Linked DNA regions of Geobacillus stearothermophilus ATCC 12980. The protein of the gene in region 1 interacts with the protein of each later gene in a pairwise test. Links are inferred from orthologs where the notes say so. Each region holds a gene or a part of one and is shown on either strand. Other genes may lie near its edges. The genes, in order: QSJ10_RS14645 and tuf.

The links.
Region 2: the proteins of QSJ10_RS14645 (region 1) and tuf interact in binary tests that used the Bacillus subtilis proteins (3 or more experiments, as listed by UniProt). The link is inferred for Geobacillus stearothermophilus ATCC 12980 from one-to-one orthologs.

What each region holds. Positions count from the first base shown.
Region 1 is NZ_CP128494.1:2,691,967-2,702,663, reverse strand. What follows is about bases 2,854-5,742. They hold QSJ10_RS14645 (rod shape-determining protein), read left to right. Parts: upstream 2,854-3,741; coding sequence 3,742-4,743; downstream 4,744-5,742. Other genes in these bases: QSJ10_RS14635 (flagellar hook-basal body protein), read left to right, coding at 5,719-5,742; QSJ10_RS14640 (flagellar hook-basal body protein), read left to right, coding at 4,867-5,697; spoIIID (sporulation transcriptional regulator SpoIIID), read left to right, coding at 3,375-3,638; QSJ10_RS14655 (BsuPI-related putative proteinase inhibitor), read right to left, coding at 2,854-3,065. Outside these bases: stage II sporulation protein SpoIIQ, read left to right, coding at 1-606; QSJ10_RS14665 (chromate transporter), read left to right, coding at 2,143-2,361; QSJ10_RS14660 (hypothetical protein), read left to right, coding at 2,407-2,535; more of QSJ10_RS14655, read right to left, coding at 2,556-2,853; more of QSJ10_RS14635, read left to right, coding at 5,743-6,540; QSJ10_RS14630 (DNA-directed RNA polymerase subunit beta), read left to right, coding at 6,552-6,884; 3-hydroxyacyl-ACP dehydratase FabZ, read left to right, coding at 6,937-7,374; QSJ10_RS14620 (hypothetical protein), read left to right, coding at 7,534-7,899; QSJ10_RS14610 (SGNH/GDSL hydrolase family protein), read left to right, coding at 8,368-8,784; polyisoprenyl-teichoic acid--peptidoglycan teichoic acid transferase TagU, read right to left, coding at 8,816-9,757; QSJ10_RS14600 (tyrosine-protein phosphatase), read left to right, coding at 9,987-10,697. UniProt on the Bacillus subtilis protein: Forms membrane-associated dynamic filaments that are essential for cell shape determination. Acts by regulating cell wall synthesis and cell elongation, and thus cell shape.
Region 2 is NZ_CP128494.1:125,114-135,906, forward strand. The notes cover bases 90-3,074. They hold tuf (elongation factor Tu), read left to right. Parts: upstream 90-980; coding sequence 981-2,168; downstream 2,169-3,074. Other genes in these bases: fusA (elongation factor G), read left to right, coding at 90-852; rpsJ (30S ribosomal protein S10), read left to right, coding at 2,518-2,826; rplC (50S ribosomal protein L3), read left to right, coding at 2,847-3,074. Also shown: more of fusA, read left to right, coding at 1-89; more of rplC, read left to right, coding at 3,075-3,488; rplD (50S ribosomal protein L4), read left to right, coding at 3,518-4,141; rplW (50S ribosomal protein L23), read left to right, coding at 4,141-4,428; rplB (50S ribosomal protein L2), read left to right, coding at 4,456-5,286; rpsS (30S ribosomal protein S19), read left to right, coding at 5,320-5,598; rplV (50S ribosomal protein L22), read left to right, coding at 5,617-5,958; rpsC (30S ribosomal protein S3), read left to right, coding at 5,962-6,618; rplP (50S ribosomal protein L16), read left to right, coding at 6,621-7,046; rpmC (50S ribosomal protein L29), read left to right, coding at 7,046-7,246; rpsQ (30S ribosomal protein S17), read left to right, coding at 7,269-7,532; rplN (50S ribosomal protein L14), read left to right, coding at 7,581-7,949; rplX (50S ribosomal protein L24), read left to right, coding at 7,986-8,297; rplE (50S ribosomal protein L5), read left to right, coding at 8,325-8,864; QSJ10_RS00720 (type Z 30S ribosomal protein S14), read left to right, coding at 8,894-9,079; rpsH (30S ribosomal protein S8), read left to right, coding at 9,113-9,511; and 3 more genes. UniProt on the Bacillus subtilis protein: GTP hydrolase that promotes the GTP-dependent binding of aminoacyl-tRNA to the A-site of ribosomes during protein biosynthesis.

The DNA.
Region 1 (10,697 bases):
CAGGAACAGGAAGCAGCCCTCGTCTTTTACGATCATACGTACCATCCGAACCAAGGGATCGACCTTGTGCGCCAAGACGGCAAAACGTTTGACGTTACGGCTGCATTAAGCGGCACGGTAACGAAAGCGGAAAAAGACCCGATTTTAGGCTACGTTGTGGAAATCAATCATGAACAAGGGGTCACGACCGTCTATCAATCGCTGGCCGACGTGAAAGTGGAAGCAGGCGATACGGTGAAACAAGGCGAAGTGATTGGCAAGGCAGGGCAAAGCGAGTTTAACAAACAAGCAGACATCCACGTCCACTTTGAAATTCGCAAAGACGGCAAACCGGTCAACCCGATCGACTATATCGACAAACCGTTGACCGCCTTGACCGACAAAGCCGAAGACAACGCCGGAACAGATAACGCCAACGCAAGCGAAGAGAAGAACGTGACGCCAAGCGACGAAACCGCGCCGAGTGAACAAAGCCCGGCCAAGGAAACCGAACAAACGCCGGCTGATGACAACAAAACGGCGCCAAGCGACCATGAGCAAGACCAACATGATGACGCGTCTTCCTACAAAACGCCAGACGCCTCGATCGGCATGGCGAGAGCGTAATCGACAAGGCGTCGAGCAAGAGGAAACGAAAAACGCGACGAAAAGGCCTGTCCGTTTGCCAAGACAAGCGGGCGGGTCTTTTTGGTTTTGATGTTTCGAAATCCAAACGGGGAAGCACAGCGACCAAAAGGGTACGTTCTCCATATTGACGAACGAGTGCCTTCGTGACAGCATGGTTCACATCCGTCATCCAACGGTTTTCTCGTTGTCCGATTGTTTTCAACTTCCGACGCGCAGAAGCCGTCCCTTTTTGCTGGAGGGTTTTTCGCATTCGTTTGTACTTGGCACGCTTGATCGAAGTAGACGATAGGTCATGTCGTGTAACTTGGCTTGTGCAAGCACTTTTGTGTCAAGTATCGCCGGTGCTGGGCAAATACTGGGCGAACGCTTATCGGGTGTACAAAGAAGCGCTGAACGGGCCGGAGTTCGCCTCGTGGTTTGCGACGTTTGCGCCGGGCGGCCGCGCGCCGAAGATCGGGGAAGTGTGGGCTTCTCCGGATCATGCGGCGACGCTGCGCTCCATTGCCGAAACGGAGGCGGAAAGCTTTTACCGCGGCGAGCTGGCGGAAAAAATCGCCGCCTTCTCGAAGCAATACGGCGGCTTTTTGGCGGCGGACGACCTCGCCGAGTACGAACCGGAATGGGTCGAGCCGATCTCCGTTTCCTATCGCGGCTATGAAGTGTGGGAAATCCCGCCGAACGGGCAGGGGCTTGTCGCGTTGATGGCCATCAACATCATGAACGGGTTTGACGTGCCAAGCGTCCCGTATGTCGAGACGCACCACCGGCAAATCGAGGCGATGAAGCTGGCCTTTGCCGATGGAAAAGCGTACATCGCCGACCGCCGTTATATGAGCTGCAGCCCAGACGAGCTGTTGTCGGAGTCGTTTGCCGCCATGCGCCGGGCGCAAATCGGCGCGGAGGCGCTGACGCCGGAGCCGGGAACGCCGCCCAAAGGCGGCACGGTCTATTTGGCCGCCGCCGACGGCGAAGGGAATATGGTGTCCTATATTCAAAGCAATTACATGGGCTTCGGCTCCGGCCTCGTCGTCCCAGGCACGGGCATCGCCCTGCACAACCGCGGCCATAACTTTGTCTTCGATGAACGCCATCCGAACGGGCTGGCGCCAAGGAAAAAGCCGTACCATACGATCATCCCCGGCTTTTTGACGAAAGGCGGCGCACCGGTCGGCCCGTTCGGCGTCATGGGCGGATTTATGCAGCCGCAAGGGCATTTGCAAGTGATCATGAACACCATCGATTTTGACTTGAACCCGCAAGCGGCGCTCGATGCGCCACGCTGGCAGTGGATGGAAGAAAAAACGGTGCTCGTCGAGCCGCACTTCCCGCGCCATATCGCCGAAGCGCTCGCCCGCAAAGGGCATGACATTCGCTTTGCCTTAGACGGAGGTCCGTTCGGCCGCGGACAAATCATTTGGCGCGATCCTGACACCGGCGTGCTTGCCGCCGGGACGGAGCCGCACACGGACGGGGCGGTCGCCGCTTGGTGAGACTCACGATAAAGGGATGACTTCGATGAACCAATGGCATTTATTTCTTGCTTTTTTTCGCGTCGTCATGCTCGGGATCATGGCGATCGACTTTTTTCGCGAGTCGTACGAAGGAGCCGGGCTCGTCCAAATGGTGTGTCTCGCTGCCACCAGCGCCCTGTTGATGTTCGGCAAATGGCGCCTCCATCCGGCGTACGTCATCGCCTTGGCGCTCGTGTACGGGGCGGTGTTTCTCTCGCCATGAATGGCCTCTATGGCTAAAGAAAGATGGAAGGGATGCTTCCTCACAGTGACGGAAACATCCCTCTTGTCGTCATTGTTGCCGTTGACAGGCGAACGGACGCCCTCTCTCACCGGGCTGTTGGCCAACTCGGCACGAGCGGCGTTTGGCATGCGCCGCATGCGGCCGGCCGTTTGACTTGTCATTCGCCCGAAGCCTCATTGCACCGTAAACGTCACTTTCGCCCGCGCGTTCGGCCAGTTTTGGTCGGCGAGCCACCACTCAAGCGTATACGTTCCGGGCTCCAGGCCGCGGAACGTCTCCTGAAACGACAGCTCTTCCCCTTGTTTTAACGTGCGCTCTTCGTAAATTTGTGCAAACATCTTCCCTTCGCTGTACTGCTTCACCTTTTGGCCATCGCGGTACAAAATGTAGTCATACTTTTTCGAGCTCGTGAACGTCACCGTTTGCACGCGCTCCGTTTGGTTTTTGACCGTAAACGTAAACACGTAAGCATCGTTTTGCTTTTCGTATGTGAGTGACGGCTCCAACGTTCCGGCGATGATCCCTTTCCCGCCTGTGGGCGCTGGTTTGCCCGCTGGAGCGGGGCCAAGCAAATCATCTTTCGCCTGCGGGCGCTCGTTGCCGCTATTATACATAAACAGCGCACTCGCCGCCGCCACCCCGGCCAACACGGCTGCGACGCCGATCATTTTTCCTTTGCCCATGCCAGATCCTCCTTTTTTCCTCTCTATACATAGTCGTTTCCCATTTCCCTTCCGTTACAAACCGCAAAAAAATTGTGAAAAAACCGTTGTCCGCCTTGATATTTCTGGTATATATTCCCGTTTTGTCTAATAAAATGTTACAAATTGAACAGCAATGAGAGTGGTTGAGGTGGGGATCGTTCACAACCGGCAAGCGACGCGGCGAAGACGCTTCCAAGACATCCAACGAAAGCGGCGCTCATCAGTGGCAAGACGAGTCTCATTTCACACTTCTCACTTCTCACATCCAACTTAGGGAGGGCGAGTGGTGTGCACGATTACATCAAAGAGCGTACGATCAAGATTGGCAAGTATATCGTGGAGACGAGGAAAACCGTTCGCGTCATCGCGAAAGAGTTTGGCGTGTCGAAAAGCACCGTGCATAAAGACTTGACCGAACGGCTGCCGGAGATCAATCCGGAGCTGGCCCAAGAAGTGAAACAAATCCTCGATTACCATAAATCGATCCGCCATTTGCGGGGCGGGGAGGCAACGAAGAAAAAGTATAAAAAGCAGACGGTGAAAAACAACTGACTTTTTCCTTGCCATCTGCCGTTTGCAGTATCATTCCGGGGGGCAAATATGGTAGAATAATCTATTAGGAATGATTTCAGAGCAGAGGCAAGGAGGAGCATGTATGTTCTCACGAGATATCGGCATTGACCTAGGCACGGCGAACGTCCTCATTTTCGTCAAAGGCAAAGGCATCGTGCTCAATGAGCCGTCCGTCGTGGCGATCGATAAACACACGAACAAAGTGCTCGCAGTCGGCGAAGAAGCACGACGAATGGTCGGACGTACTCCTGGGAATATTGTTGCCATTCGGCCGCTCAAAGACGGCGTCATTGCCGACTTTGACATTACAGAAGCGATGCTGAAGCATTTCTTAAGCAAGCTCGACCTAAAAGGCTTTTTCGCCAAACCGCGCATTTTGATTTGTTGCCCGACGAACACGACATCGGTCGAACGGAAAGCGATCAAAGAGGCAGCAGAAAAAAGCGGCGGCAAAAAAGTGTACTTGGAGGAAGAGCCGAAAGTCGCAGCCATTGGCGCCGGAATGGACATTTTTCAGCCGTGCGGAAACATGGTCGTTGATATTGGCGGTGGCACGACCGACGTGGCGGTTCTCTCGATGGGGGACATTGTCACCGCCTCTTCCATTAAAATGGCCGGGGACAAGTTCGATATGGAAATTTTAAACTACATCAAGCGCGAATATAAGCTGCTCATCGGGGAACGAACGGCCGAGGAGATTAAAATCAAAGTCGCAACGGTATTCCCAGGCGCACGGACCGAAGAAATCGACGTCCGCGGCCGCGATCTCGTCACCGGACTGCCGCGCACGATCACCGTCCGTTCGGAGGAGATCGAACGGGCGCTTCGCGAGCCGGTGTCCTTGATTGTACAAGCCGCGAAAAGCGTGCTCGAGCGCACGCCGCCGGAACTGTCGGCCGACATCATCGACCGAGGCGTCATCTTAACGGGCGGCGGCGCCCTCTTGCATGGAATCGATCAGTTGCTTGCCGAAGAGCTGAAGCTGCCGGTGTTCATCGCCGAAAATCCGATGGACTGCGTCGCCCTTGGCACCGGGCTGATGCTTGAGAACATCGACCGCGCGTCGAAATCGCAGTTGGTGTAAAAAAGGAAAAGCAGGGGATGCGGCTGCCGCCCCCGCCCGCCTATAATGGAATCAACAAGCCGCCCGCCAACGCCGGCAGCGGCTTTCTGCCACGAATTTTCATGGACAAGCGAGGGAGCTGTCATGCTAAGAGGATTGTATACCGCCGCGAGCGGCATGCTCGCCCAGGAGCGGCGCGTCGAGATGCTGACCAACAACTTGGCGAACGCCGAAACGCCGGGATACAAAGCTGATGCAGGAGCGATGAGAGCGTTTCCGGAACTGTTGATGAGCCGCCTCGAGGACGAGCCGATTCCAACCGCCCCGCCGCGCGCCATTCTGACGCAAACGGCGATCGGGCCGCTCCAGACGGGTGTCTATATGCAAGAACTCATCCCGAACTTCCGCCAAGGGGATATTAAAGAAACCGGTCTCTCCACTGATGTAGCCTTAGTCGATGGACAAGTCCCGGTCGACCCGGCAAGCGGGCAGCGCGGGGCGCTCTTGTTTGCCGTCGAAAACGGCCAAGGCGACATCCGGTACACGCGCAACGGCCATTTCACCGTGAGCCCGGACGGCTATTTAACCACGCAAGACGGTTGGTATGTGCTCGATGGCAACGGCGAGCGCATCGCCGTTCCGAATGAAACGTTCGCCGTCCGCGACGACGGGACGATCATCACCGGAAACCGGGAAATCGCCCGCCTTGGCGTCGCCTTCGCCGCCAACCCGCAAACATTGGTGAAGGAAGGAAACGGCCTGTTCCGCAGCACGGCAGGGCCATTGCCGCAGGCGCCCGGCAATGTCACGTATACCGTCAAGCAGCGGTTTCTCGAACGGTCGAACGTGGACGTTGAGCGGACGATGACCGACTTGCTCGCGGCTTACCGAACGTTTGAAGCAAACCAAAAAATCATCCAAGCGTACGACCGCAGCTTGGACAAGGCCGTCAATGAAGTCGGCCGCCTGAAATGATGACAAAAGGAGGACAAGCCCGTGCTTCGTTCGATGCTCACCGCCGCCAACACGATGAACGCCTTGCAAGAGCGGCTTGATACGATCAGCCACAACATCGCCAACAGCAACACCGTCGGCTTTAAACGGCGCGAAGCGCGCTTCGCTGAGCTCCTCGCCCAGCAAGTCGACCGCCTTCCCGCCGACGAAGCGCCACGTGAGACGCCGGCCGGCGTGCGTTACGGCAACGGGGCGCGCCTCGCCTCGACGATGCTTGTGTCTGTTCAAGGAACGCTCGTCGAGACCGGCCGCGCGCTCGATTTCGCCTTCACCGCCGCCAACCAATGGTTTCGCGTTCAAGTCGCCAATGCCAACGGTGACACAACGATCGGCTACACCCGCGCTGGCAACTTTTCTGTCACTCCTATGGACGGACGTCTTGCCCTCGTGACAAGCGACGGCCGCCCGGTGCTCGATGAAGCGAATCGGCCCATCGAATTTCCCACCGGCACAACCGGCTTTCAGCTCTCCCCAACCGGGATGCTGACGGCCACTGATGCCAGCGGTGCGGTTGTTGCCCGCGTGAACCTTGGCGTCACCGCCATTGACCGTCCGCAGCTTCTCGAAGCCCAGGGAGACAACGTCTTCACCTTGCCGGATGTCCCTGGCGCCGCTCGGGAGCTCAACGGCAATTTGCGTGGCCAAATCGGCGTCAAGCAAGGCGCCTTGGAACAGTCGAACGTCGACCTTGGCGAAGAAATGGTTGGCCTAATGGCGACAAACCGAGCGTATCAGCTGAACGCCCGCGCCATTTCCATTTCGGAACAAATGCTCGGGCTGATTAACGGCATGCGCTCCTCATAAGGAGGATCGCGATGAGTGACGAGAGGCATCAAGAGCGTATGCATCGGCCGTCTTCCCGGATGGCAAGGCGGAAAGGCCGAGTGAGAAAGAGCCCGCCGGCTCCCGCTGAACCGGAAGCCCAAGCCCTTCCGGCTGAAGAGGAGGCGGCCGCGCCGCGCCGTTTCGCGCGCACCCGGCTCATCCCGATCTGGCTTCGGCTCGTGATCGTCACCGTTCTTATGGCCATCTGCCTTGCGGCGGGAGCGGTCGTTGGCTACAGCGCCATCGGCGACGGAGCGTGGCTTGACGTGTTCCGCCCCTCGACGTGGCAGCACATTCTCGACTTTGTCGAAAAAGGGACGTAAGCAGCACCTCGCCGCGTCATCGTCTTGATGATCATGAAAAAGGAGTGTTTCTATGCTTGACATCCAACAAATCCAGTCCATCATCCCGCACCGCTATCCGTTTTTGCTTGTTGACCGCATTCTGGAAATCGAAGAAGGAAAGCGCGCCGTCGGCATCAAAAACGTCAGCGCCAACGAAGCGTTTTTTGCCGGCCACTTCCCCGAATACCCGGTCATGCCCGGCGTGTTGATCGTCGAGGCGCTCGCCCAAGTCGGCGCCGTCGTCCTCCTGCAAAGCGAAGAAAACCGCGGCCGCCTCGCTTTTTTCGCCGGCATCGACAACTGCCGCTTTAAGCGGCAAGTGAAACCAGGCGACCAAATTCGCCTGGAAGTCGAAATTCTCCGCGCCCGCGGCGCCATCGGCAAAGGCAAAGGCACCGCCACCGTCGACGGCGAACTCGTCTGCGAAACAGAGCTCATGTTCGCCCTTGGTGAGAAAACAAACGGCTGACCAACGCGCGCTCCTTTGCGGGGCGCGTATGTTCATTCCCCTAAACGCCACCTCCGCATTTGTTTCATTCCCCTTGCATGAAATGCGCTCTTCTGGGAAAGATAAACAAGGACCGGTCTTACATAAGGTCACAACAACACGAAGAAAGGAGAAGGTGCCATGAAAAAAAAGGCGTTGCTGTTCAAACTGTTCAGCGCCATCGTCGCCCTCTTTTTAGCGTCCGGATGCAATGGCGACAAAGACAATCCGCCGCCGCCAAACAACAATAAAAACGATGTCAACGACCTAGACGTGAACCCGGCCGATGACATCAACCAAGACGATGACGTCGACAACGACAAAGACAATGACGGCATCCCGGACAACCGCGATGTTGATTTGAACGACAACCAAAACAATCAACTCCCGCCGGGAGATGACACGAACAACGGACCGGGCGATGATGAGCGCGATACGGTTCCGGACCGCGAAGACCCAATTGAAGACCCGCAAGACGCTAACGACAAAGATAATATAGACGAATAACGAAAAAAGGCTGCCGATCGAGGCGGCCTTTTCATTTGGCCAAAATTAGTACCGATTTCGGCTAGATATGTTTCGCTTCATTCGCTATAATGGGAATGTCGATTCATGTTCGAAAGATCGGGACAGAGGTCGAACATCGGGATGTTCTTGCGGAGGAAACATTTGTACAACCTTCCCTTTTGCATCAGAGGGGGCGTACGTACCGCGAACGTCAACCAAGAAGGAGACAGACAAGAGAGGGGGAATACTGGTGGAAGAAACAATCAGCCTGCGTGAGCTGTTCGAAACATTGCGCAAACGGCTTTGGCTCATCGTCCTGATCACCGCGCTAGCGACCGTTGTAAGCGGTGTGGTCAGCTATTTTCTATTAACGCCGATTTATCAGGCATCGACACAAATTCTCGTCAACCAAGCGAAATCGGAGCAGCAGCTCTACAGTTTCACATCACCGTCCACGAATACGACGGTTTGACGACCGCCGACGCCGATCGGCAGCGTATCGCCGCCGACTGGGCCAAGGATAAGCCGGATCTTGTCTTGCTTGAACCGTTTTTATTAAACGACAACGGCGTCGTGATGATCGACGACACGCTCGCCCACATCCAATCGATCATCGACCAGCTCAAATCCGCCGCCCCGAATGCGGTCGTGATCTTGCAGCCGCCGAACCCGATTTACAACGCGACCTACTATCCGCGTCAAGTGGAACGGCTCGAAGCGTTCGCCAATGAGAACGGCTATCCGTATCTCAACCATTGGCCCGCCTGGCCCGACGATCAAAGCGAAGAACTGAACCGCTATGTCGACCCGCAAACCGACCTGCCGACCGCAGAAGGCGCCAAAGTGTGGGCCAATGCGCTCGCCAAGCGCTTCATCGCCCAATAAAAACGCGCACCTTACAAGGTGCGCGTCTCATTTACTTCGCCGCTGTTGCCTTCAACTCCAGATGCTCCTTCAACTCATTTGAAATCGCCAACCGTTCGCTCTCCGGCACAAGCAAGTAATAAATGCCGTTGATTTTCGTCTCTTGTCCCGTAATATGCAGCTGCTTAATGTGCTTGCGGGCGTCTTTGTAATTCGCCTGAATGTCTTTCATTTCCTCAAACGTCAAGTTCGTTTTCACGTTTTTCCCGATCGCCGCGAGCACATCGCTGTAGTTTGTGAGCGACGAGAAGCTGGCGCCTTTCTCAATAATCGCTTGAATGATCTGCTTTTGCCGGTCCTGGCGCCCGAAATCGCCGCGCGGGTCGTCGTAGCGCATGCGCGAATATTTCAGCGCTTCGTCTCCGTTCAATGTAATCTCGCCTTTCGGGAAATGCGTTCCTTCATACGTAAACGCGAACGGGTTGTTCACCGTCACCCCGCCGACGGCATTCACGATGTCGCGGAAGCTTTCCATGTTGACTTTAATGTAATAGTCAATCGGAATATCTAAGAAATGCTCCACCGTCGCCATCGTCATCTCCACCCCGCCGAAGGCGTACGAGTGGTTGATTTTATCTTCCGTCCCTTTCCCGATAATCTCTGTTCTCGTGTCGCGCGGCACGCTGACCATCTCAATCGACTGCTTGTTCGGATTCACCGTCATGACAATCAGCGTATCTGCACGCCCGCGATCCCCTTTGCGTTCATCGACACCGATCAACAAAATGGAAATCGGCGTTTTCCGTTCAAACGAAACGTCCTCTTTCCGCTTCTCCGACTCCCAGTTGACGTTCTCGTGCATTTGGTTTGCCGTCTGTTTCACATGATGATAAATAGAATAGGCGAATATTCCCGCTCCAGCGAATAACACGACAAGCAATCCCGCCACCCAGCGGAGCCATGTTTTCTTCTTTTTTCGACGTTCTGCTCTCATGCGCACTCTTCCTTTTCCATTGCGAAATTTTCGTGCATGCCATTTCGATTATAGACCGTTTTCCGAGTGAAGACAACTGAACTTTCAATCGTTTCCTTATGGATCCTATTACCAATGGGAACTCCCTTTTGTTTCGACAACACTAGACAAATTCCTCCCATTGATAGACTGTTTTTCCTATGTTACCATACATAGATGTTTAGCAGAGCGAAAAAAGGAGGAGTGGACGATGATCGATATTCACAGCCATATCTTGCCCGGTGTTGACGACGGAGCGGCTGCGATGGAGAACGCCATCGCCATGGCGCAGGCTGCGGCCAAGGAAGGAATCACGACGATCATTGCCACTCCCCATCATCAAAATGGGACGTATGAAAACCCAAGACCAGCTGTCCTTTCCTTGGCAACTGAGTTGAACGACGAATTGAAACGGCGCGGCATTACCTTGAACGTGCTTCCAGGCCAGGAAGTGCGCATCCACGGCGACTTGCTTGACGGCCTGGCTCGCGGCGAGGTGATGACGCTTGCCGATACGCCATACATTTTGATCGAATTTCCGTCCGATCATGTGCCGAAGTATGCGGAACAGCTCCTCTTTGATGCGCAAGTAAAAGGGTTCACCCCGATCATCGCCCATCCGGAGCGAAACGTTGAAATCATCGAATATCCAGAGCGTCTGTACCAGCTCGTCAAACGCGGCGCCTTGACCCAGCTGACGGCATCAAGCGTTACAGGCCATTTCGGCAAGAACATCAAAACGTTCTCCTTTCAGCTGATCGAAGCGAACTTGGCCCACTTCATTGCCTCGGACGTCCATAACACGAAAACGCGGCCGTTCCGCCTTCGCGAGGCGTACGAAACGGTCCGCAAAGAATTCGGCACCGAGGCGCTCCACTACTTCCGCGAAAACGCCGAGCAGCTCATCCGCGGCCAAGCCGTA
Region 2 (10,793 bases), 2.6 Mb from region 1 along the record:
GCGATCGAACCGAAATCGAAAGCAGACCAAGACAAAATGGGTCAAGCGCTGCAAAAATTGCAAGAAGAAGACCCGACGTTCCGCGCTCACACCGACCCGGAAACAGGGCAAACGATCATTTCCGGGATGGGCGAGCTGCATCTTGACATCATCGTTGACCGGATGCGCCGTGAGTTCAAAGTTGAGGCGAACGTCGGCGCGCCGCAAGTTGCTTACCGCGAAACGTTCCGCAAATCGGCCCAAGTCGAAGGCAAATTCGTTCGCCAGTCCGGCGGCCGCGGTCAATACGGTCACGTTTGGATCGAATTCTCGCCGAACGAACGCGGCAAAGGCTTCGAATTCGAAAACGCCATTGTCGGCGGTGTCGTTCCGAAAGAGTATGTGCCGGCCGTCCAAGCTGGTTTGGAAGAAGCGATGCAAAATGGCGTCTTAGCTGGCTATCCGATCGTCGACATTAAAGCGAAACTGTTCGACGGATCGTACCACGACGTCGACTCGAGTGAAATGGCGTTCAAAATCGCCGCTTCATTGGCGCTGAAAAACGCCGCGACGAAGTGTGATCCGGTTCTCCTTGAGCCGATCATGAAAGTCGAAGTTGTCATCCCTGAGGAATACCTCGGCGACATTATGGGTGACATCACGTCTCGCCGCGGTCGCGTTGAAGGGATGGAAGCGCGCGGGAATGCCCAAGTCGTGCGCGCGATGGTACCGCTGGCCGAAATGTTCGGTTATGCGACATCGCTCCGTTCGAACACGCAAGGGCGCGGAACATTCTCGATGGTATTTGATCACTACGAAGAAGTTCCGAAAAACATCGCCGATGAAATTATCAAAAAAAATAAAGGCGAATAATTGATTTCTCTTGCTAGTTCCGCTATAAATACTTATGTAAGTAAGACTTGGGAACATTTTGTTCCCAAGCATCCTATACTTACCTAACTATACAAATTCATATTTTACTTTTAAGGAGGATCTTTCTCATGGCTAAAGCGAAATTTGAGCGCACGAAACCGCACGTCAACATTGGCACGATCGGCCACGTTGACCATGGGAAAACGACGCTGACAGCTGCGATCACGACGGTTCTTGCGAAACAAGGGAAAGCCGAAGCAAAAGCGTACGACCAAATCGACGCAGCTCCGGAAGAGCGTGAACGCGGGATCACGATTTCGACGGCCCACGTCGAGTATGAAACAGAGGCTCGTCACTACGCGCACGTTGACTGCCCGGGCCACGCTGACTACGTCAAAAACATGATCACGGGCGCAGCGCAAATGGACGGTGCAATCCTTGTTGTATCGGCAGCTGACGGTCCGATGCCGCAAACGCGCGAACACATTCTTCTCTCCCGCCAAGTCGGCGTTCCGTACATCGTTGTTTTCTTGAACAAATGCGACATGGTGGACGACGAAGAATTGCTTGAACTCGTTGAAATGGAAGTTCGCGACCTTCTCTCTGAATACGACTTCCCGGGCGATGAAGTGCCGGTTATCAAAGGTTCGGCATTAAAAGCGCTCGAAGGCGATCCGAAATGGGAAGAAAAAATCATTGAATTGATGAACGCGGTTGATGAGTACATCCCGACTCCGCAACGTGAAGTTGACAAACCGTTCATGATGCCGATTGAGGACGTTTTCTCGATCACAGGCCGTGGTACGGTTGCGACGGGCCGTGTTGAGCGTGGTACGCTCAAAGTCGGTGACCCGGTTGAAATCATCGGTCTTTCTGACGAGCCGAAAGCCACGACGGTTACGGGTGTTGAAATGTTCCGTAAACTTCTTGACCAAGCAGAAGCTGGAGACAACATCGGTGCGCTTCTCCGCGGTGTATCGCGCGACGAAGTTGAGCGTGGCCAAGTATTGGCAAAACCGGGCTCAATCACGCCGCATACGAAATTTAAAGCACAAGTTTACGTTCTGACGAAAGAGGAAGGCGGACGCCATACTCCGTTCTTCTCGAACTATCGTCCGCAATTCTACTTCCGCACAACGGACGTAACAGGCATCATCACGCTTCCGGAAGGCGTTGAAATGGTTATGCCTGGCGACAACGTTGAGATGACGGTTGAGCTGATCGCGCCGATCGCGATCGAGGAAGGAACGAAATTCTCGATCCGTGAAGGCGGCCGTACAGTTGGCGCTGGTTCCGTATCGGAAATCATCGAGTAATCAAGAAAAAAGGATGTCCAATCGTTGGACATCCTTTTTCTTTATCCTGGCTGCCAGAGAATCCTATTCATCACCGTTCTTTCAATCTTTGACGCGGCTTTGCCAAACTTCACCGTTTGGGTGTCTTGTTGAAAATGAGGCGGCCGCTATGTATAATGAGGAAGTGTGGGAAAAGCGAAGAAATCACTTGCAATCTCGCTTACATACGAGTATAATATCAAATGTTGGTCTTTGACTGCGATGAAGTGGAAGGTTGCTGACACACCCGGCCGCTTTGCCACGGCGGTGTGCAGGAAATTTCCATGGAGAAGTCTATTTTCAAAATAGGCGAAGAAGGAGGGAAACCAAAATGGCAAAAGAAAAAATCCGTATTCGTTTAAAGGCTTATGATCATCGAATTTTAGATCAATCGGCAGAGAAAATCGTCGAAACGGCAAAACGTTCTGGGGCGAAAGTGTCGGGGCCGATCCCGCTGCCGACGGAAAGAACGGTCTATACGATTTTGCGTGCCGTTCACAAGTACAAAGACTCTCGTGAACAATTCGAAATGCGGACACACAAACGTTTAATTGACATTATCAATCCGACTCCGCAAACGGTTGATTCGTTGATGCGGCTGGATTTGCCGTCGGGCGTTGATATTGAAATTAAACTTTAATCGATTAGGAGGTGTGACGAATGACGAAGGGAATCTTAGGCAGAAAAATCGGTATGACGCAAATATTTGCGGAAAATGGCGATTTGATTCCGGTTACTGTCATCCATGCAACGCCAAACGTCGTGTTGCAAAAGAAAACGATCGAAAACGACGGTTATGAAGCGATCCAATTAGGGTTTGAAGATATTAGCGAAAAACGCGCCAACAAACCGCAAATTGGCCATGCTGCCAAAGCAAACACGGCACCTAAGCGCTTCATTCGTGAAATTCGCGGCGCCAACATCAATGAGTATGAAGTTGGCCAAGAAGTAAAAGTGGACATTTTCAGCGAAGGCGACATCGTCGATGTCACAGGCATTTCCAAGGGGAAAGGGTTCCAAGGGGCCATTAAGCGCCATGGCCAGTCGCGCGGGCCAATGGCTCACGGCTCTCGCTATCATCGTCGCCCGGGTTCGATGGGTGCCATCGCGCCAAACCGCGTATTCAAAACGAAAAACTTGCCGGGACGCATGGGCGGCGAGCGTGTGACGATTCAAAACTTGAAAATTGTCAAGGTCGATCCGGAACGTAACTTGTTGCTCATCAAAGGGAACGTACCGGGCCCGAGAAAAGGATTAGTGATCGTAAAAAGCGCCGTTAAAGCGAAAGCGAAGGCGAAATAACATTTGGCCGAGAAAGGAGGAACTACGTAATGCCAAAAGTAGCATTATATAACCAAAACGGGCAGACAGTCGGAGAAATCGAGCTGAACGATGCCGTTTTTGGGATTGAACCGAATAAACACGTATTGTTCGAAGCTGTCATTATGCAGCGCGCCTCGATGCGCCAAGGAACGCACAAAACGAAAAACCGCGCGGAAGTGAGCGGCGGCGGCCGCAAACCGTGGCGTCAAAAAGGGACAGGACGCGCCCGCCAAGGTTCGATTCGCGCTCCGCAATGGCGCGGCGGCGGCACGGTCTTTGGTCCGGTTCCGCGCAGCTACAGCTACAAATTGCCGAAAAAAGTCCGTCGTTTAGCGATCAAATCGGCATTGTCTTCAAAAGTGCTCGAAAACGACATCGTGGTACTGGACCAATTGTCGCTTGAAGCACCGAAGACGAAGGAAATGGTCAAAATTTTAAACAATCTCTCGGTGGATCGGAAAGCACTCATTGTGACCGACGAACTCAATGAGAATGTATATTTGTCGGCGCGCAACATCCCGGGCGTCAAAGTCGTTCCAGCCAACGGCATCAACGTGCTTGACGTGTTAAACCACGATAAGCTCGTCATTACGAAGGCGGCCGTGGAGAAAGTAGAGGAGGTGCTTGCATAATGAAAGACCCTCGCGACATTATTAAGCGCCCCATCATCACGGAAAACACAATGAATTTGATCGGGCAAAAGAAATATACGTTTGAGGTCGACGTCAAAGCGAACAAAACGGAAGTGAAAGACGCGGTCGAGAAAATTTTTGGCGTCAAAGTCGAGAAAGTCAACATCATGAACTATAAAGGGAAATTTAAACGCGTCGGCCGCTACAGCGGCTATACGAACCGCCGCCGCAAAGCGATCGTTACGCTGACGCCAGACAGCAAAGAAATCGAACTGTTTGAAGTGTAAGACTAAAAGCGAAGGAGGGACATTCCGATGGCGATTAAAAAATACAAACCGACATCGAACGGCCGTCGCGGCATGACGGTGCTTGATTTCTCGGAGATCACGACAGACCAGCCGGAAAAATCGCTGCTTGCTCCATTAAAGAAAAAAGCAGGCCGCAACAACCAAGGGAAAATTACCGTTCGCCATCAAGGCGGGGGTCATAAGCGTCAATACCGGATCATCGACTTTAAGCGTGACAAAGATGGAATTCCAGGACGCGTTGCTACGATTGAGTACGATCCGAACCGCTCGGCGAACATCGCGCTCATCAACTATGCAGACGGTGAAAAACGGTACATCATCGCGCCGAAAAACTTAAAAGTCGGCATGGAAATCATGTCGGGTCCGGATGCGGACATTAAAATCGGGAATGCATTGCCGCTTGAAAACATCCCGGTCGGTACGCTTGTCCACAACATCGAATTGAAGCCGGGCCGCGGCGGGCAATTGGTGCGTGCAGCCGGAACGTCGGCGCAAGTGCTCGGGAAAGAAGGCAAATATGTCATCGTTCGCCTCGCTTCGGGCGAAGTGCGCATGATTTTGGGCAAATGCCGCGCTACTGTCGGTGAAGTCGGCAACGAGCAACATGAACTTGTCAACATCGGGAAAGCAGGGCGCGCTCGCTGGTTAGGCATCCGTCCGACTGTTCGAGGTTCGGTTATGAACCCAGTTGATCATCCGCACGGCGGTGGTGAAGGGAAAGCACCGATCGGACGCAAGTCGCCGATGACGCCGTGGGGCAAACCGACGCTCGGATACAAAACGCGCAAAAAGAAAAACAAATCGGATAAATTCATCATTCGCCGCCGTAAGAAATAATGAACGAGCGCAATTCAGAAGGGAGGTTCACTTATGGGTCGCAGCTTGAAAAAAGGTCCGTTTTGCGATGAACATTTGATGAAAAAAATCGAAAAGCTCAATGAAACTGGGCAAAAACAAGTGATCAAAACATGGTCTCGCCGTTCGACGATCTTCCCGCAGTTTGTCGGCCATACGATCGCCGTATATGACGGCCGCAAACATGTACCGGTATACATCACAGAAGACATGGTCGGGCACAAATTGGGTGAATTTGCGCCGACGCGCACGTTCCGCGGCCATGCTGGCGATGACAAGAAAACAAAACGGTAATGAGAGGAGGTTCTGGATATGCAAGCTAAAGCTGTTGCGAGAACCGTTCGCATCGCTCCTCGTAAAGCGCGCTTAGTCATTGACTTGATCCGTGGGAAGGAAGTGGGCGAAGCATTCGCGATTTTGCGCCACACGCCAAAAGCGGCTTCCCCGATCATTGAAAAAGTGTTGAAATCGGCTGTTGCCAACGCTGAACACAACTATGACATGGACGTCAACAACTTGGTCATTTCCCAAGCGTACGTTGATGAAGGTCCAACGTTGAAACGTTTCCGTCCGCGTGCGATGGGCCGGGCAAGCGCCATTAATAAACGCACAAGCCATATTACAATCGTCGTGTCAGAAAAGAAGGAGGGATAATCCGTGGGTCAAAAGGTCAATCCGATCGGTCTGCGCATCGGCATCATTCGTGACTGGGAATCGAGATGGTATGCGGAAAAAGACTATGCAGACCTCGTGCATGAGGACTTAAAAATCCGTGAATACATCAACAAACGTTTGCAGGACGCAGCCGTTTCCCGCGTAGAGATTGAACGCGCCGCCAACCGCGTCAACGTGACGATCCATACGGCGAAACCGGGCATGGTCATCGGGAAAGGCGGTTCGGAAGTGGAAGCGCTCCGCAAAGCGCTCACGCAATTGACCGGCAAACGCGTTCACATCAACATCGTTGAAATCAAAAAACCGGATTTGGATGCGAAACTTGTTGCGGAAAATATTGCCCGCCAGCTTGAAAACCGCGTATCGTTCCGCCGGGCGCAAAAACAAGCGATTCAACGGGCGATGCGCGCCGGGGCGAAAGGGATCAAAACGATGGTGTCCGGCCGCTTAGGCGGTGCAGAGATTGCACGTTCGGAACATTACAGCGAAGGGACGGTTCCACTCCATACGCTGCGCGCTGACATTGACTATGCGACGGCAGAAGCCGATACGACGTACGGAAAAATCGGCGTGAAAGTATGGATTTACCGTGGGGAAGTCCTTCCGACAAAGAAAAAAGCTGAGGAAGGAGGAAAATAATCATGTTAATGCCAAAACGCGTCAAATATCGCCGTGAACATCGCGGACGGATGAAAGGCCGCGCCAAAGGCGGTACGGAAGTTCATTTTGGTGAATTCGGCCTGCAAGCGCTGGAATCGGCTTGGATTACGAACCGGCAAATTGAGGCCGCCCGTCGGGCAATGACCCGCTACATGAGACGGGGCGGAAAAGTATGGATTCGCATTTTCCCTTCGAAGCCATACACAGCGAAACCGCTTGAAGTGCGGATGGGTTCCGGTAAAGGGGCTCCGGAAGGCTGGGTTGCCGTTGTCAAACCAGGCAAAGTGATGTTTGAAGTGGGCGGTGTTTCCGAGGAAGTGGCACGTGAAGCGTTGCGTTTGGCTTCTCACAAACTTCCGATCAAATGCAAATTCGTAAAACGTGAAGAAACTGGTGGTGAGGCGTAATGAAAGCGAAAGAAATCCGTGAGTTAACCACTGCCGAAATCGAACAAAAAATTAAAGCGTTGAAGGAAGAGTTGTTCAACCTTCGCTTCCAGCTGGCGACGGGCCAACTCGAAAACACGGCGCGCATCCGCCAAGTGCGCAAAGACATCGCCCGTATGAAAACGATCATTCGTGAACGTGAGCTCGCTGCCAATAAATAATGTTTGAGAGGAGGTTTGCGGAATGAGCGAACGCAATCAACGAAAAGTGTACGTCGGACGGGTCGTATCAGACAAAATGGACAAAACGATTACCGTTTTGGTTGAAACGTACAAAAAACATCCGTTATACGGCAAGCGCGTGAAATATTCGAAAAAATATAAAGCGCATGACGAACATAACGAAGCGAAAGTGGGCGACATCGTCAAAATCATGGAAACCCGCCCGCTGTCGGCAACGAAACGATTCCGCCTCGTCGAGATCGTTGAAAAAGCAGTTGTTCTGTAATCATTTCATTCCAGTTCGGGGAGATAAGTCCGAAAGGAGGTTTCGTCGATGATTCAACAAGAATCTCGCTTAAAAGTAGCTGATAACTCTGGCGCACGCGAAGTGCTTGTCATTAAAGTGCTCGGAGGCTCGGGCCGCCGCTATGCGAACATCGGCGATGTTGTTGTCGCTACGGTTAAAGATGCGACGCCAGGTGGCGTTGTTAAAAAAGGTCAAGTCGTAAAAGCGGTGGTCGTCCGCACAAAACGCGGGGTGCGCCGTCCGGACGGTTCATATATCCGTTTTGACGAGAACGCCTGCGTCATCATCCGTGATGACAAAAGCCCGCGCGGCACGCGTATTTTTGGGCCGGTTGCCCGCGAACTGCGCGACAAAGATTTCATGAAAATCATTTCGTTAGCCCCGGAAGTTATCTAATGGGACGGAAGCACGTTTCAAGGAGGTGCGAATGCGATGCATGTAAAAAAAGGTGACAAAGTGCAAGTAATCTCCGGTAAAGACAAAGGCAAACAAGGCGTCATCCTGGCGGCGTTTCCGAAGAAAAACCGCGTCATCGTTGAGGGCGTCAACATTGTGAAAAAGCATGCGAAACCGTCGCAAGCGAATCCGCAAGGCGGCATCATCGAAAAAGAGGCGCCGATCCATGTGTCGAAAGTGATGCCGTTAGATCCGAAAACAGGCGAACCGACGCGCATCGGCTACAAAATTGTCGACGGTAAAAAAGTGCGCTACGCGAAAAAATCCGGAGAGATTTTAGATAAATAATCGTGACGCAGGAAAGGAGGTACCTTTATGAACCGCCTAAAAGAGAAGTATGTAAAAGAAGTCGTTCCTGCTCTGATGAGCAAGTTCAACTATAAATCGATCATGCAAGTGCCGAAAATCGAAAAAATCGTCATCAACATGGGTGTCGGCGACGCGGTGCAAAACCCGAAAGCATTAGACAGCGCCGTTGAAGAGCTGACGTTGATCGCCGGCCAGCGTCCGGTTGTGACGCGCGCGAAAAAATCGATTGCGGGCTTCCGTCTCCGCCAAGGGATGCCGATCGGTGCAAAAGTAACGTTGCGCGGTGAACGGATGTATGAATTTCTTGATAAGTTGATCTCGGTCTCGCTCCCGCGCGTGCGCGACTTCCGCGGGGTATCGAAAAAAGCGTTCGATGGCCGCGGCAACTATACGCTCGGCATTAAAGAGCAGCTCATTTTCCCGGAGATTGACTACGATAAAGTGAACAAAGTGCGCGGCATGGATATCGTGATCGTCACAACGGCCAACACGGACGAAGAAGCGCGTGAACTGCTGGCGTTGCTGGGCATGCCATTCCAAAAATAATGATCCCATAAGGAAAGGGAGGCGAAATCGTGGCTAAAAAATCGATGATCGCGAAACAAAAACGGACGCCGAAGTTTAAAGTAAGAGCGTATACCCGCTGCGAGCGCTGCGGCCGCCCGCATTCGGTTTACCGCAAGTTTAAACTTTGCCGTATTTGTTTCCGTGAACTCGCATATAAAGGTCAACTTCCTGGCATCAAAAAAGCCAGCTGGTAATCAACCCATTGATTGGGAAGGAGGTAAAACAAAATGGTGATGACAGATCCAATTGCTGATATGCTGACCCGCATTCGGAATGCGAATATGGTTCGTCACGAAAAACTCGAAGTCCCGGCTTCGAAAATCAAGCGGGAAATCGCCGAAATTTTAAAGCGCGAAGGGTTTATTCGTGATTATGAATATATCGAAGACAACAAACAAGGCATTCTCCGCATCTTCTTGAAGTACGGCCCGAACAATGAACGCGTCATTACAGGGCTGAAACGCATCAGCAAACCCGGTTTGCGCGTATACGTCAAGGCTCATGAAGTGCCGCGCGTCTTAAACGGCTTAGGCATCGCGATTCTTTCGACATCGCAAGGCGTCTTAACGGACAAAGAAGCACGGCAAAAAGGCACGGGCGGCGAAGTAATCGCCTACGTTTGGTAATTTATTTGCTCAAGAATGGAGGTGTGTTTGACATGTCACGTGTCGGCAAAAAACCAATTGAAATTCCTGCCGGTGTCACCGTTACTGTGAACGGCAATACCGTTACGGTCAAAGGGCCGAAGGGGGAATTAACCCGCACGTTCCATCCGGATATGACGATCACCGTTGAGGGCAATGTGATCACCGTTACGCGCCCAAGCGATGAAAAACATCACCGCGCGCTCCACGGCACGACGCGCAGCTTGCTCGCCAACATGGTCGAAGGCGTTTCGAAAGGGTATGAAAAAGCGCTCGAACTCGTTGGTGTCGGGTACCGGGCGTCCAAACAAGGGAAAAAGCTTGTGTTGAGCGTCGGTTACTCCCATCCGGTAGAAATTGAGCCAGAGGAAGGGCTCGAAATCGAAGTGCCGTCCCAAACGAAAATTATCGTCAAAGGGGCAGACAAACAACGCGTCGGCGAATTGGCAGCCAACATTCGTGCTGTACGCCCGCCGGAGCCGTATAAAGGCAAAGGCATTCGCTACGAAGGCGAATTGGTGCGCCTGAAGGAAGGCAAAACTGGTAAATAACGCGGCATAGCGAAGCGAAAGGAGTGACACTCGATGATTACAAAAGTTGACCGAAACGCGGTCCGCAAAAAAAGACACGCGCGCATCCGGAAAAAAATCTTCGGCACGACTGAACGTCCGCGGTTGAGCGTGTTCCGTTCAAACAAACATATTTATGCACAAATTATTGATGATACAAAATCAGCAACGATTGTCAGCGCGTCGACATTGGATAAAGAGTTCGGCTTAGATTCGACGAACAACATTGAGGCGGCGAAAAAAGTCGGCGAACTTGTCGCCAAACGGGCGTTGGAAAAAGGCATCAAACAAGTCGTCTTCGATCGTGGCGGATATTTGTACCATGGCCGGGTGAAAGCACTAGCGGATGCCGCCCGCGAAGCTGGTCTGGAATTCTAATCACAAAGGAGGGACAACGATGCGTCGTATCAATCCAAATAAACTCGAACTCGAAGAGCGTGTAGTCGCGGTCAACCGTGTAGCAAAAGTCGTGAAAGGCGGACGTCGCCTGCGCTTTTCAGCTCTCGTCGTCGTCGGCGATAAAAACGGCCACGTCGGATTTGGCACCGGGAAAGCGCAAGAAGTTCCGGAAGCGATCCGCAAAGCCATTGAAGATGCGAAGAAAAACTTAATTGAAGTGCCGATCGTCGGCACAACGATTCCACATGAAGTCATCGGCCACTTCGGCGCTGGGGAAATCATTTTAAAACCGGCCT